DNA from 2 places in the Massilia sp. CCM 8734 genome. Region 1 is predicted to be linked to the other one. Evidence: riboswitches for the same ligand, from Rfam matches in the RefSeq annotation. Region 1 holds a riboswitch; the other holds the start of a gene.
What was found. Region 1 has a riboswitch for glycine ahead of F2P46_RS32260 (D-amino acid dehydrogenase). Riboswitches for the same ligand answer to the same signal wherever they lie in the genome.
Positions count from the first base shown of each region.

Region 2: linked by a shared signal. The riboswitch ahead of gcvT (glycine cleavage system aminomethyltransferase GcvT) and the one ahead of F2P46_RS32260 (D-amino acid dehydrogenase) in region 1 are both predicted to bind glycine.

Region 1 is NZ_WHJI01000057.1:4,472-12,154, forward strand. It holds gene F2P46_RS32250 (RNA-binding protein) at 1-83, opposite strand, end outside; gene rtcR (RNA repair transcriptional activator RtcR) at 368-1,984, shown strand; glycine riboswitch at 2,094-2,202, shown strand; gene F2P46_RS32260 (D-amino acid dehydrogenase) at 2,370-3,602, shown strand; gene F2P46_RS32265 (hypothetical protein) at 3,716-4,462, shown strand; gene F2P46_RS32270 (C39 family peptidase) at 4,496-5,089, shown strand; gene F2P46_RS32275 (MerR family transcriptional regulator) at 5,203-6,219, shown strand; gene F2P46_RS32280 (carotenoid oxygenase family protein) at 6,237-7,646, shown strand; gene F2P46_RS32285 (enoyl-CoA hydratase) at 7,656-7,683, opposite strand, start outside.
Region 2 is NZ_WHJI01000014.1:128,922-136,604, forward strand. It holds gene F2P46_RS15280 (methyl-accepting chemotaxis protein) at 1-867, shown strand, start outside; gene gcvP (aminomethyl-transferring glycine dehydrogenase) at 890-3,787, opposite strand; gene gcvH (glycine cleavage system protein GcvH) at 3,897-4,277, opposite strand; gene gcvT (glycine cleavage system aminomethyltransferase GcvT) at 4,340-5,458, opposite strand; glycine riboswitch at 5,543-5,648, opposite strand; glycine riboswitch at 5,667-5,752, opposite strand; gene F2P46_RS15300 (ATP-dependent Clp protease proteolytic subunit) at 5,887-6,447, shown strand; gene F2P46_RS15305 (hypothetical protein) at 6,617-6,886, opposite strand; gene F2P46_RS15310 (hypothetical protein) at 7,069-7,656, opposite strand.

The DNA.
Region 1 (7,683 bases):
AACTGCGATTGCGCATTGACGTAATAGGTCGAATTCAGGCATCCGGTGGCGGCATACTGCGCCAGCTGGTGCCGTGGCGTCATGCTGTAAGCCGGAGCGCCTGTCGAATTAAGACCATCGGCGCGAGGGACAAAGATTCCCTTCAAGGTCTGGAACAACTGTGCGTTTGCCATTTTGCCTTCCTCATTTTTCTTGTTTGTATCTCCTCTATTGCAAAGGGCGTGCCAGCTCGCAGCCCATCCGCATCAATTCCCCTTAAGTCCTTGATTTAAAAAAGATTACCAATTCGCCAAGCCAAACCGGCAAGAAATGGACAAGCTGGCAAGCACGTGATAAATTATCCGACAAGATAAAACTTTATACAGATATGAAACAGAAACGCATCGTGGTCATCGGATTCGTCGGCACCCAGCTCGACAGTGGCAAGGGCCCGGCCCGTTGGGAGAAGTGGCGCCCAAGCATCGCCATCACCCAGCACGAGGAATACGCCGTGCACCGCTTCGACATGCTCTACAGCGGCAAATTCGGCCCGGTGGTCGACGCCGTCACGGCCGACATCGCCGCCGTCTCGCCCGAAACGACGGTGGTCCCGCACAACATACCGATCAGCGACGCCTGGGATTTCGGCGAGGTCTACAGCGCCCTGTTCGATTTCGCCAAGCGCTACCCCTTCGATCCGGACAACGAGGATTACTGGATCCACATCACCACCGGCACCCACGTCGTGCAGATCTGCATGTTCCTGATGACGGAAGCGCGCTTCTTCCCCGGCCGCCTGCTGCAAAGCTCGCCGCCACGGCGCCAGTCCACCACCGAACCGGGCAGCTACGCGCTGATCGACCTCGACCTGTCGCGCTACGACCAGATCGCCCAGCGCTTTTCGCGCGAGCAAGCCGAAGGCGTGGCTTTCCTCAAGTCCGGCATTGCCACCCGCAACGCCAGCTTCAACACCATGATCGACGAGATCGAGCGCGTGGCCATCAAGTCGCGCGCGCCGATGCTGCTGATGGGGCCGACCGGCGCCGGCAAATCCTTCCTCGCGCGCCGGGTCTACGAACTGAAGAAAACGCGCCACCAGATCGACGGCAAGTTCGTCGAGCTCAACTGCGCCACCCTGCATGGCGACGGCGCCGCCTCGACCCTGTTCGGCCACGTCAAGGGTTCCTTCACGGGCGCCGCCGCCGACCGCCCCGGCTTGCTGCGCAGCGCCCACAAAGGCTTGCTGTTCCTCGACGAAATCGGCGAACTTGGTCCGGACGAACAGGCCATGCTGCTCAAGGCCATCGAAGAAAAGCGCTTCCATCCGGTCGGCAGCGACAGTGAAGTGCAGAGCGACTTCCAGCTCATCGCCGGCACCAACCGCGACCTGGCAAGCGAGGTGGTGGCCGGGCGCTTTCGCGAAGACTTGTACGCGCGCATCAATTTATGGACCTACGCCCTGCCCGGCCTGGTGGACCGGCCCGAAGACATCGAACCCAACCTGGTCTACCTGCTCAACCAGTTCAGCCAGGAATACGGGCAGATGGTGCGTTTCAACAAGGAGGCGCGCGAGCGCTACATGCGCTTTGCGATGTCGCCCGAGGCAGTCTGGGCCGGCAACTTCCGCGACCTGTCGGCGTCGGTCACGCGCATGGCGACCCTGGCCGAGGCGGGCGGCATTTCGGAGGGCATCGTCAGCGCCGAAGTGGCCCGGCTGCAAAAACTCTGGCACCACTACACGCGCGCGCCGGCGCCCACCCTGGCCGAGGTCGACCTCGCCGGGCTAATGGGCGACGAAGCCGCCGCCGGCCTCGACCTGTTCGACGCCCTGCAACTGGCCGCCGTGGTGCAGGTGTGCCGCGCGTCGAGCACCTTGTCCGACGCCGGGCGCAAGCTGTTCGCCGTCTCGCGCAGTGCCAAGAGCAAACCCAACGACGCCGACCGCCTGAAAAAATTCCTGGCGCGGTTCGACCTGGACTGGGATCGGGTCAGCGGCAGTCGGTAATTTGTCGGTATTGTCTTGGAAACAACAGCTATCATTTAAATAGGTTGTATTGGCGATAATTCCTGCGGTATTCTGCATACATATGCCCACGGCATACTTAGCGCAACGCTAAGCGTTATCGGGAGAGTCTGTCGATCGCAATGTCTCAGGTAAGGATCGATGGCGCCGAAGGAGCAACCGCCCCGGAATCTCTCAGGCCCCAGGACCGATAACGCATTTGAACTCTGAAGAGCCACCGGGAGTCGTCATCCGGTGCACCGAAGGAGCAAACCGGCCACGCATCGCGCGTTGCCGGCGAATCTCTCAGGTCCAGCACAGAGGGGGTATCCGACGCGCAGCGGCGCGCGGACTCTCCTATCTGACGTTTTTCGGACCTGGAAGACACATGAAAACCATTGCAGTAATAGGCGGCGGGATCACCGGCGTCACGACCGCTTACGCCCTTGCCAAACGTGGCTTTGCCACCACCCTGCTCGAACAACACCGCTACGCGGCGATGGAAACCTCGTTCGCCAACGGCGGCCAGCTGTCGGCCTCCAACGCCGAAGTCTGGAACCACCGCTCCACCATGCTCAAGGGCTTGAAGTGGATGTTCCGGCGCGACGCGCCGCTGCTGGTCAGCCCAAAACCGAGCTGGCACAAGCTGTCGTGGTTCGCCGAATTCGCCGCCGCCATTCCCCACTACCGCAGGAACACCGTGGAGACGGCGCGCCTGGCGATTGCCGCGCGCGAGCACCTGTTCGCGTGGGCCGAAGCCGAGGGCATCGACTTCGACGTCAAGCGCAAAGGCATCCTGCACATCTACCGCGACAAGGCCGGCTTCGAGCACGCCGCCAAGGTCAGCAGGATGCTGGCCGCCGGCGGCCTGGCGCGGCGGGCGGTGACTCCCGGCGAAATGCGCGCCATCGAGCCGACCCTGGCGGGCGACTTTTACGGCGGCTTTTTCACCGACAGCGACGCCACCGGCGACATCCACAAATTCACCACGGGCCTGGCCGCCGCCGCACGCCGCAATGGCGTGGACTGCCGCTACGGCATGCGGATCGGCGCAGTGCGCACCGACGGCCGCCACGCCCAGGTGACCGTGGGCGACGGCGAGCGCACCCAGACCGAGACCTACGACGGCATCGTCATCTGCGCCGGCACCGCCAGCCGCGCGCTGGCCGCCAGCCTGGGCGACCGGGTCAACATCTATCCGGTCAAAGGCTACTCGATCACGGTCAACCTGAACGACGCGGCCAGCCAGGCGGCCGCACCCACCGTCAGCCTGCTCGACGACGCCACCAAGCTGGTGACCAGCCGCCTGGGGATCGATCGCTTCCGCGTGGCCGGCACGGCCGAATTCAATGGCTTCAACCGCGACATCCGCGACGACCGGATTCGCCCGCTGATCGACTGGGTGCATGAATGCTTCCCCGGCGTGAACACGCGCAGCGTGATTCCGTGGGCCGGCCTGCGCCCGATGATGCCGACCATGCTGCCGCGCGTCGGTCGCGGCAAGTCGCCCTGCGTCTTCTATAACACGGGCCACGGGCATCTGGGCTGGACCCTGTCCGCCGTCACCGCCGACATGATCGGCGACTTGATGCAACGCTCTCTCGATTTTCCGACGCACTGACCATGTGCGTTGACAACGGTGTCCGGCATGCGTGCATGCCAATGCAGTCGCAGCACCCACCCCGCCTGGACAGGCGGGGCTCCAGTATCAATCTATGTGAGGAGAAGTCAATAATGCAAACAAAAATGCTCTCATGCCGTCCCATGCTCGCCGCCCTGCTGTGCGGCGCCAGCCTGGCCCTGGCCGGTGCGCCGGCACAGGCCCAGTCCGATGGGACCAGCACCTTCAAAGCGGTGCCCAAGCGCGCGGCAGCGGCGGCGCAGGCTGCGGCCCAGCGCGACTTCGCCCAGTTCGTGACGCACCAGGTACAAGTGCGCGGCGCCAGCGGCGCGCCGGTCGACTTCCCGCTCGACATCAACGACATGCAGGACCTGAAGGACGCCAAGATCGGCTACGGCTTCCCGGTCTATACGATCGATCCGAACGAGCTGCTGGCGGGACGCGGCAGCATGAAACAGATGGCCAAGGCGACCGGTCAGTGGCGCTTCGTCATCCTGTTGAACCGGCGTCCGATCGGCATGGCGACGGTGGAACTCAATAACGGGAACTACGAAACGGTCGCCTACGGCGCCGCCGTGCTGGCCAAGGATGTGGATGCGTCGATGGGCTACTACGCCGACGCCGAGCGAAGCAATGTGCGTTTCGTGCGCATCTACCAGGCGCGGTCCGACGTGCTGGAAGTGGTCGCCCGCGAAGACGGCCGCACCCGCTATGCACCTTTGCATTCGGCGCGCGAATCGCTGCTGATGCAACAGCGCGCCGTCAAGGACGGCAAGGCCGGCGACGCCCTGATGGACGAAGCGGAGCTGCTGCAGCCGCTGCGCAGCGCGGTCAAGCAGAACCTGGACGCTTCGAAGTAAGCCGACCATCCTCAGAACGAATCAGGAGATAACATGAACACAAATATGAAAAAGATCGTCGTCGGTGTCTCACTTTTGCTGGCGCTGCCGGCAGCCATGGCGCAATGGCGCACGCTGAGCGTGCCGCTGACGACCCAGGAACACAGCCAGTGGTGCTGGTCGGCGTCGAGCAAGGCGGTGCTGAACTATTACAAGAAGACACCGAGCCAGTGCCAGATCGTAAACTGGGCGTTCGGCTTGAACTACGCCTGCGGAAACACCTACTTCAACTGGAACAGCCCGGCCAACCAGCCGAACAATATGTACGGTTCCAACGGCAGCGTGCAGAACATCCTCAAGGCGTGGGGCGTGGCGAACGGCGCATACAGCGTGGCCTCGTCATGGAGCAGCGTGGTATCGGACATCAACGCCAATCGTCCGTTCGTGATGCGCTACGGCTGGAGCAACGGCGGTGGGCACATCATGGTGGGACGCGGGTACGAGACGGCCAATGGCGTGAACAACGTGTACATCATGGACCCTTGGCCGGGTGAGGGCCAGACCTACCGCACCTATAACTCCGCGGTGTCGGCGTCGGACCATCGCTGGACGCACACGCAGCGCATGAGCATCAACGGACCGACCTGAATGGCCTGAATTGCAAAACCGGGGTTTTCCCCGGTTTTGCAGGCTGTTGACGCGCTTGCGCTTGACCCTCTCGCTACGTGACGGTTTACCATCTTGCAAATGGAGAAACCGGCATGCTACTGAAAATAGGACAACTGGCCAAACGCAGCGGCTTGAGCGTGCGCGCCTTGCGCCATTACGACGATATCGCCTTGCTCACGCCCTCGGTCCGCTCGGACAAGGGTTACCGCCTGTACGACAGCGCGGACGTGGCCCGCCTGTATCGCATCCAGGCGCTGCGCCGCCTCGACCTGCCGCTCACGCAAATCCAGGCGATGCTGGCCGACGGCGGCGCCAGCCTGCCGCAGGTGGTGGCGCAGCAGATCGCGTCGCTCGAACGCCAGATCGCGCAAGCGAGCGCCCTGCACGGCCAATTGCGCGACTTGCAGGCGCAACTCGACGAGCGCCACGAGCCGTCGATGGACAACTGGCTGGCCGCCCTCGAACGCATGGCCGCCAGCGCACGCTACTTCACCGACGCCGAACTGCATACGCTCAAGACGCGGCGCCAGCACAGCGGCAGCGGCGGCGCCAATGCACAGCTGACCGCCACGCTGCACGAGCTGATGGCCCGGGGCCTGGCGCCCGACAGCCCTGAAGCCGGCGCGTTCGCGCAACGCTGGATCGCCACCCTGCTGGAGAGCGTGGGCGGCGATGAAGGGATGCTGATGAAGCTCTACGCCATGAACTGGAACGAGCCCACCCTGCACACTCTCAGCGGGGTTGACCGCGCGGCGATGCAGTTCATCTCGCACGCCATGGCGCACCGGCGCCTGGCCATCTACGCCAACTACTGCAGCCCGGCCGACATGGCCCTGCTGCGCCAGCACTACGTCAAGCAAACCGACACCTGGCCCATCCTCATCTGCGCCTTGCGCAATCACCTGGCCGAAGGCACGCCGGCCGCCAGCGTCGAGGTGCAAGCACTGGCGCGCCAGTGGCAGGCCCTGTCGCTGGCCAAGGCGGCGGGCCAGCCCGCGCTCCAGGCCAAGCTGCGCCACGCTTTCGACATGGAGCCCGGCTTGCGCACCGGCTCCGGCATCGACGCGCCGCTGATCGCGTACGTACGCGAAGCCATGCACAGTCTTTAAACCCACCAGGAATCACCATGCCAGGCCATTTCTTCACGGGGAACTACGCTCCCCTCGATACCGAATGCGACATCGACGCACTGCAGGTAGCCGGCACGCTGCCGCCGCAACTGCGCGGCGCGCTGTACCGCGTCGGACCGAACCCCCGCTTCGCGCCGCGCGACGACCACTATCACTGGTTCTCGGGCGACGGCATGGTGCACGCCTTCTTCATCGACGACGGCAAGGTGGCCTATGCCAACCGCTGGGCGCGCACGCCGAAATGGCAGCTCGAAAATGACGCCGGCCATGCGCTGTTCGGCACCTTCGGCAACCCGGCCACCAGCGACCCGTCAGTCCACGGCAAGAACAGCGGCACCGCCAATACCAATATGGCCTGGCACGGCGGGCGCCTGTTTGCGCTGGAAGAATCGCACCAGCCGTTCGAAATGGACCCGCACACGCTGGCGTCGAAGGGGCACCAGGATTTCGACGGCGCCGTGAACAGGCGCTTCACCGCGCATCCCAAGGCCGATCCGGCCACCGGCGAGCTGCATTTTTTCTCCTACCTGCCCGACAGTCCGGGGGAGCCCAACATGCAGTACGGCGTGCTCGATGCGCACTGCCGGGTCACCACGTCAGGCGTCTTCCGCGCCCCCTACGCAAGCATGATGCACGACTTCATGCTGACCGAACGCCATGTGCTGTTTCCGGTTACCCCGCTGACCATCAGCGTGGAACGCGCCATGAAAGGACTACCCTTGTTCGCATGGGAAGCGGAAAAGCGCAGCCACGTCGGCATCGGCGTGCGTGGTCAAGCGATGGACAAGCTGCGCTGGTTCGCCAGCGACGCCTGCCACGTGTTCCATGTGATGAACGCCTGGGACGATGGCGGGCGCATCGTGGCGTATGTGATGGAGTCACGCACCGCACCCGGCATGCCCAACGCCGACGGCAGCCCTGGCGACCCGGCCGGCATGGCGGCGTGCCTGTGCCGCTGGACGTTCGATATGGAGAGCGATGGCGATAGTTTCGAGCGCACCATCCTCGACGACCTGGCGGCGGAATTCCCGCGCATCGACGAGCGCTTTAGCGGGCGCCGCAACCGCGTGGGTTTTTACTGCTGCCACAGCGTGCAGCGCATCAGGAGCGGTTCGGAGAGTGTGCTGTACGACGCGCTGGCATGCTTCGACTTTGCCTCTGGCACGCGCCAGCTCTATACACTGCCGGCCGGCGACGTTGTCTCCGAACCGGTCTTCGTGGCGCGCTCGGCGCAGTCGCCCGAGGGCGATGGCTGGCTGCTGGCGGTGGCGTGGCGCGCCAAGGAAGGCCGCAGCGACCTGCTGGTGATCGACGCGACGGACCTGGCGGCCGGCCCCGTCGCAACGGTGCGCCTGCCGCACCGGATACCGTTCGGCTTTCACGGCTGCTGGCGCGCCAGCGACTGACTTACAAACTTACAAGCCGTCGAAGTTGGGCGGACGC
Region 2 (7,683 bases), on a different contig from region 1:
ACGCTCGACGCGGCCGTCGGCGCCCTGAACGCCACCCTGAAAAGCATGTTGGCCTCGGCGCGCTCGATCGACACGGCCTCGCGCGATATCGCCACCGGCAGCGCCGGCCTGTCCACCCATGCCAGGGCCCAGGCCGGCGTGCTGCGACGCGCGGCCGGCACGGTGGGCGCGCTTGGCGCGGCGGCCGGCGGCGCGCTCGAGGGCGCGCGCGGCGCCAACCGGCTGGCCGACGAAGCGTCGATGCAGGCCCTGTGCGGTGGCGGCGTGCTGGACCGCCTGGTCTTGTCGATGGCGGCGCTGCGCGGCAGCGCGCAGCGCATGGCGCAGGTGGTGGGGGTGATCGACAAGCTGGCTTGCCAGACCAATGCGCTGGCGCTCAATGCGGCGGTGGAAGCGGCCAGGATCGGGGAGCAGGGCAGCGGCTTTGCCGCGCTGGCGGGAGAAGTGCGCGCGCTGGCGCAGCGAACGGCTGGCGCCGCGCAGGAAATCGGGGTCCTGATCGCGCATTCGCTGGCCGACATCGACGGCGGCAGCGCCATCGCCTCGGAGGCGGGCGCGCGCATGGCCGGCATTGCGCAGTCGGTGCAGCAGGTGGGGGACATGGTTGGCCGGATCGGGCAAGCGAGCGTGGGCCAGGCCGGCGTGATCGGCGCGGTGAGCGAGGCGATCGTCGAGATCGACCAGATGACGCGCCACAATTCGGTACTGGTGAAAGAGGCGGCAGAGGCGGCCCGAAGGCTGCAAGGCCAGGCTTCAAGCCTGTCGACAGCGGTCGGCGGGTTCCAGCTTGACGACAGCGTGCCCGAGATGGAAGGGCCGCCGAAGAAAGCCGCGCCGCATCTGCGGCTCGCTTCCCGGCGGCCCTGACTTTAGGGGAGCGGGGTCCCCTTTACTCGTAGTCGCTGATCGGCGCGCAGCCGCAGAACAGGTTACGGTCGCCGTACACATTGTCGGCGCGGCCGACCGGCGGCCAGTACTTCTGCTTGCGCAGCGACGCCACCGGGAAGGCGGCTTGCTCGCGGCTGTACTTGTGCTCCCAGACGTCGGCGGTGACCACTTCGGCCGTGTGCGGCGCACCTTTGAGCGGATTGTCCATGCGGTCGTACTCGCCGCGCTCGACCTTCACGATCTCGGCGTGGATGGCGATCATGGCGTCGATGAAGCGGTCCATCTCGGCCTTCGACTCGCTTTCGGTCGGCTCGATCATCAGGGTTCCCGGCACCGGGAAGCTCATGGTCGGCGCATGGAAACCGAAGTCCATCAGGCGCTTGGCCACGTCTTCGTTGCTGATGCCGGTGGCATCGGTGATCGGACGCAGGTCCAGGATGCACTCGTGCGCCACCAGGCCGTCGTGGCCCGTGTACAACACCGGATAGTGCGGCGCCAGCCGGCGCGCGATGTAGTTGGCGGCCAGGATCGCCGTTTCGGTGGCGGCGGTCAGGCCTTCGCCGCCCATCATCGCGATGTACATCCACGAAATCGGCAGGATGCTGGCCGAGCCGAACGGCGCCGCGCTGACCGCGCCGATGCCCGCTTCGTCACGCGTGTAGCCGCTCGAACGCTGGTTCGGCAAGAATTTGGCCAGGTGCGCGCCCACGCCGATGGGACCGACGCCGGGGCCGCCGCCGCCGTGCGGGATGCAGAACGTCTTGTGCAGGTTCAGGTGGCTGACATCGCCGCCGAAGCTGCCCGGCGCCGCCACGCCGACCAGCGCGTTCATGTTGGCGCCGTCGATGTAGACCTGGCCGCCGTGCGAGTGGATGATCTCGCACAGCTCGGCGATGCCTTCTTCGAACACGCCGTGGGTCGATGGATAGGTGACCATCACGCAGGCCAGGTTGGCGCTGTGCTGTTCGGCCTTGGCCTTCAGGTCCGCGAGGTCGACGTTGCCGCTGGCGTCGCAAGCGGTGACGACCACCTTCATGCCGACCATATTGGCCGACGCCGGGTTGGTGCCGTGCGCCGACGAGGGGATCAGGCAGATATTGCGATGGCCTTCGCCGCGCGACTCATGGTAAGCCTTGATCACCAAGAGGCCCGCGTACTCGCCCTGCGAGCCGGCGTTCGGCTGCAGCGACACGGCTGCGTAGCCGGTCAGCGCGCACAGCATGTCTTCCAGCTGGCCGATCATCTCGCGGTAGCCGACCGTCTGCGCGTCGGGTGCGAACGGGTGGATGTTGGAAAACTCGGGCCAGGTGACCGGGATCATCTCGCTCGTTGCATTCAGTTTCATGGTGCAGGACCCGAGCGGGATCATGGTGCGGTCCAGCGCCAGGTCCTTGTCGGCCAGGCCGCGCAGGTAGCGCAGCATTTCGTGTTCCGCGTGGTAGCGGTTGAAGGTCGGATGCGTCAAATACGTGCTGCTGCGCGCCAGCGCTTCCGGGAAGCCGTCCTGCGCGCTCGCATCAAACGCGTCGAAATCGGGCGAGGCCGGGGCGTTCGGGACGCCTTGCGAGAAGATCGTCCACAGCAGCGCGATATCTTCGCGGGTAGTGGTTTCGTCGAGCGAGATGCCGACGTGCTTGTCATCGACCTTGCGCAGGTTCACGCCGTGTTCGACGGCGATGGTGTGCAGTTCGGCCGCGCGCGCGCTCTTGATGGTGAGCGTGTCGAAGTAGGTCGTGTTGACGATCTCGTAGCCGAGCTGGCCGAGCTTGGCGGCGGCGATGGCGGTGAAGCGGTGCACGCGCTGGGCGATGCGCTGCAAGCCTTTGGGGCCATGGTAGACGGCGTACATCGAGGCCATCACCGCCAGCAGGACCTGCGCGGTGCAGATGTTGGAGGTGGCTTTTTCGCGGCGGATGTGCTGCTCGCGCGTTTGCAGCGCCAGGCGATACGCCTTGTTGCCTTGCGCGTCGATGGTCACGCCCACCAGGCGGCCGGCCATGCTGCGCTTGAATTCGTCGCGCGTGGCCAGGTAGCCGGCATGCGGGCCGCCGAAACCGAGCGGCACGCCGAAGCGCTGGCTGTTACCGACGACCACGTCGCAGCCCCAGTCGCCCGGAGGCGTCAACAGGGTCAGGGCCAGCAGGTCGGCGCAAGCGACGACCATGGCGCCGGCCGCGTGCAGTTTTTCGACGGCGGCGCGGTAGTCGCGCACATCGCCATTGACGCCCGGGTACTGGATCAGCACACCGAAGCAGGGCTCGGTCAGGGCGCCGATGTCGGCCGCCGCGATCGTGCGCACTTCCACGCCGATCGGCTGGGCGCGCGTCTGCACCACTTCCAGCGTTTGCGGCAGCACGTCGTCGGCGACGTAAAACACGTTCGAGGCCGACTTGCCGACGCGCTGGATCAGGGTCATGGCTTCGGCGGCGGCGGTGCCCTCGTCGAGCATCGACGAGTTGGCGATGCCCATGCCGGTCAGGTCGGTGATCATTTGCTGGAAGTTCAGGATCGCTTCCAGGCGGCCTTGCGAAATCTCGGGCTGGTAAGGCGTGTAGGCGGTGTACCAGGCCGGGTTTTCAAAAATATTGCGCAGGATGACGCCCGGCGTGTGGCTGTTGAAGTAGCCCTGGCCGATCATCGACTTCATGACCTTGTTCTTGGCGGCGAGCGCCTTGAGTTTGCCCAGCGCCGCCTGCTCCGGCATCGGCTCGAAGAACTGGCCCAGTTCCAGCTTGCTCTTCTTGCGGATATTGGCGGGCACGATGGCGTCGATCAGCGCCGCGCGCGACGGATAGCCGAGCGTGGCCAGCATGGCTGCCTGTTCGGCGGTGGACGGGCCGATATGGCGCGGGATGAACGAGTCGCGTGCTTCGAGTTGGGTCAGGCTGGTGCGGGTCATGGTAGTGGGGGCCGGTAGTGGAGCCGAAAAAGGGACTGCCGCCGCTGGACGCGACGGCGGACTGAAAAGAGACGGCCGCCGCGATGGTCATCGGGGCGGCCAGGAATTTTTACTCTGCGGTGGCTTTGCCGTAAGCGGTGGCGTCGAGCAGGCCGTCGATGGCGCCGGCGTCGCTCGGCTTGAGCTTGAACAGCCAGGCCGCGTAGGCGTCGGTGTTGATCGAGTCCGGCGCGTCGGCGACACTGTCGTTGACGGCGATGCACTCGCCCGAGACAGGCGCATAGATGTCGCTGGCCGCCTTGACCGATTCGACCACGGCGGCGTCGTCGCCGGCGGTGAAGACCTTGCCCACTTTTGGCAGTTCGACGAAGACGATGTCGCCCAGCGCGTCCTGCGCGTATTCGGTGATGCCGACGGTGAGGGTGCCGTCAGCTTCGGCGCGTACCCATTCGTGGGACTCGGTGTATTTCAGGTCGGCTGGGATGTTCATAGTGTTTGCTCCAAAAGGTCGCGGTCGATGTAAATACTGCTCATTAGTGTAGGTGCCAGGAATCAGGCAGCGAGGATTTTACCGTTTCGCACGAACGGCAGCTTGATCACGCTGGCGGCCAGCTTCTTGTCGCGGATTTCGACGTGCACGGTGTCGCCCACGGCCACGCCCATCGGCACGCGCGCCAGCGCGATCGCTTCCTGCATGGTCGGGCTGAAGGTGCCGCTGGTGATTTCGCCGGTCGCGCCGTCAGCGGCGAGCACTTTCTGGTGCGCGCGCAAAATGCCGCCTTTTTCGCGCAGGATCAGGCCCACGAATTGAAAGTTCTGGCCCATCGCCTTGAGCGCGGTCTTGCCGATGAAGTCGCGCTCGGCGGCCAGGTCGATGGTCCACGCCAGGCCGGCGTCGAGCGGGTTGACCGTGTCGTCCATGTCCTGGCCGTACAAATTCATGCCCGCTTCCAGGCGCAAGGTGTCGCGCGCGCCCAGGCCCGCCGGCGTGACGCCGGCCGCCACCAGCGCATTCCACAGGTTCTCGGCCTGCGAAGCGGGGAAGGCCAGCTCGAACCCGTCTTCGCCGGTGTAGCCGGTGCGCGCCACCATCACGTCGCCGAAGGCGGTGTCCTTGACGATGACGGCGTTGAACGGTTTCAGTGGCTCGGAGGCGGCCTGGGTGCTTGGCAGCACCTGCCACACCTTGGCGCGCGCGTTCGGGCCCTGCACGGCGATCAGCGCCATTGGCTCGTTGCCGTCGCGGCGCTGGGTGATCGTCACGCCGCTTTTGGTGGCGTCGTTCTGGGCGCTGATCCAGGCCACGTCTTTTTCGGCGGTGCCGGCGTTGACGACCAGGCGGAACCAGGTCTCGCTGAAGAAGTAGACGATCAGGTCGTCGATGACGAAGCCCTGCGGATTGAGCATGCACGAATACAGGGCCTTGCCGGCCACTTGCAGCTTGTCGACGTTATTGGCCAGCAGGGCGCGCAGGAAAGGGCGGGCGTTCTCGCCTTCGATATCGACCACGCACATGTGCGAGACGTCGAACATGCCGACATCGCTGCGCACGGCGTGGTGTTCTTCGATTTGCGAGCCGTAATTGACGGGCATGTCCCAGCCGCCGAAATCGACCATCTTGGCCCCGGCGGCGCGGTGTGCGGAATTGAGCGGGGTCGTTTTAAGCGTCATGGAATCCTCAAGGCAGAGTGAATGGGGGTACGACGAGCAGACGTGGCGCGCCCAAGGGAGTACCTTTGGCCGTTCCGTGTTGCTTCGCGCCCCTCTGTCCTTGATACCTGAGAGATAGCGGATGATGCTCCGCCTGCCCCTTCGGTGGGCCGCCGGCGTGGTGCCGCGGCCGCTCTCCAGAGTTCAGCCGTTGGCGCTGTGCGCCGCCGACCCCTGACCGGTCCTTTTGCCTGAGAGTTTTTGGGTGATGCCCCTTCGGCGGCAGCCTGCGCTGCCCTCTCCCGATCAAGACTGTGGAGGATATGCCAGCAGGGCGGAACTGTCAACCTTGCCAGGGGCGTGCGCGGGTGCGCACGAATGAGATGCGCGGAAAACCATGCTTGGCCCGATTTGTTAAAATAATTCATCTACTTTGCGAGCAGACAGCCATGAGCGAAGAAAAAACGACCCCATCGACGGATGCCTGGTTCACTTTGTCGGGCGATGTCAACAGCGATATGGTGCACCGCGTGTTCGATGCGGTGGACGGCATGAGCGAAAACGGCGTCGAAACGGCGCACGTCTTGATCCAGTCGAACGGCGGCTATGTCAGCGACGGGCTTTGCCTGTACAACTTCCTGTCGAATGCGCCGGTCAAGTTTGTGATGTACAACGCGGGAGCGGTGGCCTCGATCGCCGTGATCCTGTTTTTGTCCGGCAGGCGGCGCTACGCCAGCGAAACGGCGCGCTTCATGGTGCACAAGTCGCATGCCACGGCCTCGCCGGGGGCGCGTCCGGATGCGCTCAACATCATTGTCGAAGGGCTGCGCGCCGACGACGCCCGCACCGAATCGATCTTGCGCAAGCATATAGAGTTGTTGCCCGAGCAGTGGGCGATCCACCAGTATTCCGACCTGCACCTGACCGCGCGCGACGCCAAGGTGGCGCGCATGGTCAATGACGTGGCCGACTTTTCCCCGCCCAAGGGCGCGCGCATCCGCAATATCTAAGATTGCCGGTGCAGCCGGTCCCCGGGCCGGTGTGCGCCCCAGGGCCGCAATCGCGCAAAAAAAGAGCCTGTCAACGGCCAGGCCGAGGCAGACTCTTTCTATTGCTTCCTGTTGGTTTGGTGCATGGCGCCGCCCGGAAACCCGGCGACGCCAGCCGGGGTCACGCTAATCAGCTTTTGCTACCGCTGCTTTTGCTGCCGCTGCCGGAAGACGAACCCGACTGTTTACTGCCCGAGCCGGAACCGGACTGTTTCGAATTGCTGTCGTCATTTTTGTGGCTTTGGCGGCCCGCTTCCACGTGCTGCTCGTGGGTACCGCCCTGGGTGCCGCCGCTTTTGCCGCCCGAGCCGCTGCCGGAGCCTTGCGAGCCCGATTGCTTGTTCGAGCCGGAGCTATCGCTTTGCTTGTTGCCCTGACCGCTTTTCTGATTCGAGTTCATGTTCATTCCTTTTCAAAGTTTGAAAATGTCGTGCTCGCCGGTGGAGCTGAAGAGGCGCTCTCGTCTGCGTTTCCGGTGACACAATCATGCGAGCCGCACTGTTGAAGAGGTATCGGAATGCGCCTTGAACTCGTGTAGGATTAGTTCCTACAAAATTGAAACAAATGCTGACAGGAACAGTCTTAACGATTCGGCGGCATGCGGCTGCCGCGTTGCGCCTCGACGGCGGCGTTGACCGCCAGCAGGGTGGTCTGGAACGCCAGGTTGTCGATGATGCGCGCCAGCCGCGCCGAAGTCTCCGCTGAGCACGATGATGCCGGCCGGCCGCGGATGGCGGCGCGCGGGGCGCTGTCGATGCAGGCGCCGTGCGCACCGCCGCTTTGCATGGCCCGTTCGATCAGATTGCCGCGCGGCGCCGGCAGCGTTGCGGGCAAGCGGCGCGCGGGGGCGGCCGGGGCGCTCATGCTGGCCCTGAGCCACAGGCCGAGCAGGGCCACTCCGGCGCCGTTGGCCATGATACAAAACCATACCCACAGACGCGCGGTGGTGTAGCTGGCCTCGGTCCCGGTCCCGGTGGCGATGGCGGCGGAGGCGGCGAAGCGCAGGGCGTCGCTATTGTCGGCTAAACTTTGGGCGGCCGGTGCCGTTACCGGGTCCATCAGGGCAAGCTGGCTCAGCAGTACGCTAGCCAGCCAGGCGCTGAGCGCCACCAGGACGGCGAAGCAGAGCGTCAGAGTCAGCTTGAGGTCGGCACGGCGGCTGCTTATCATGGCGTAGTCCTTGAGAAAGGGGTTGCT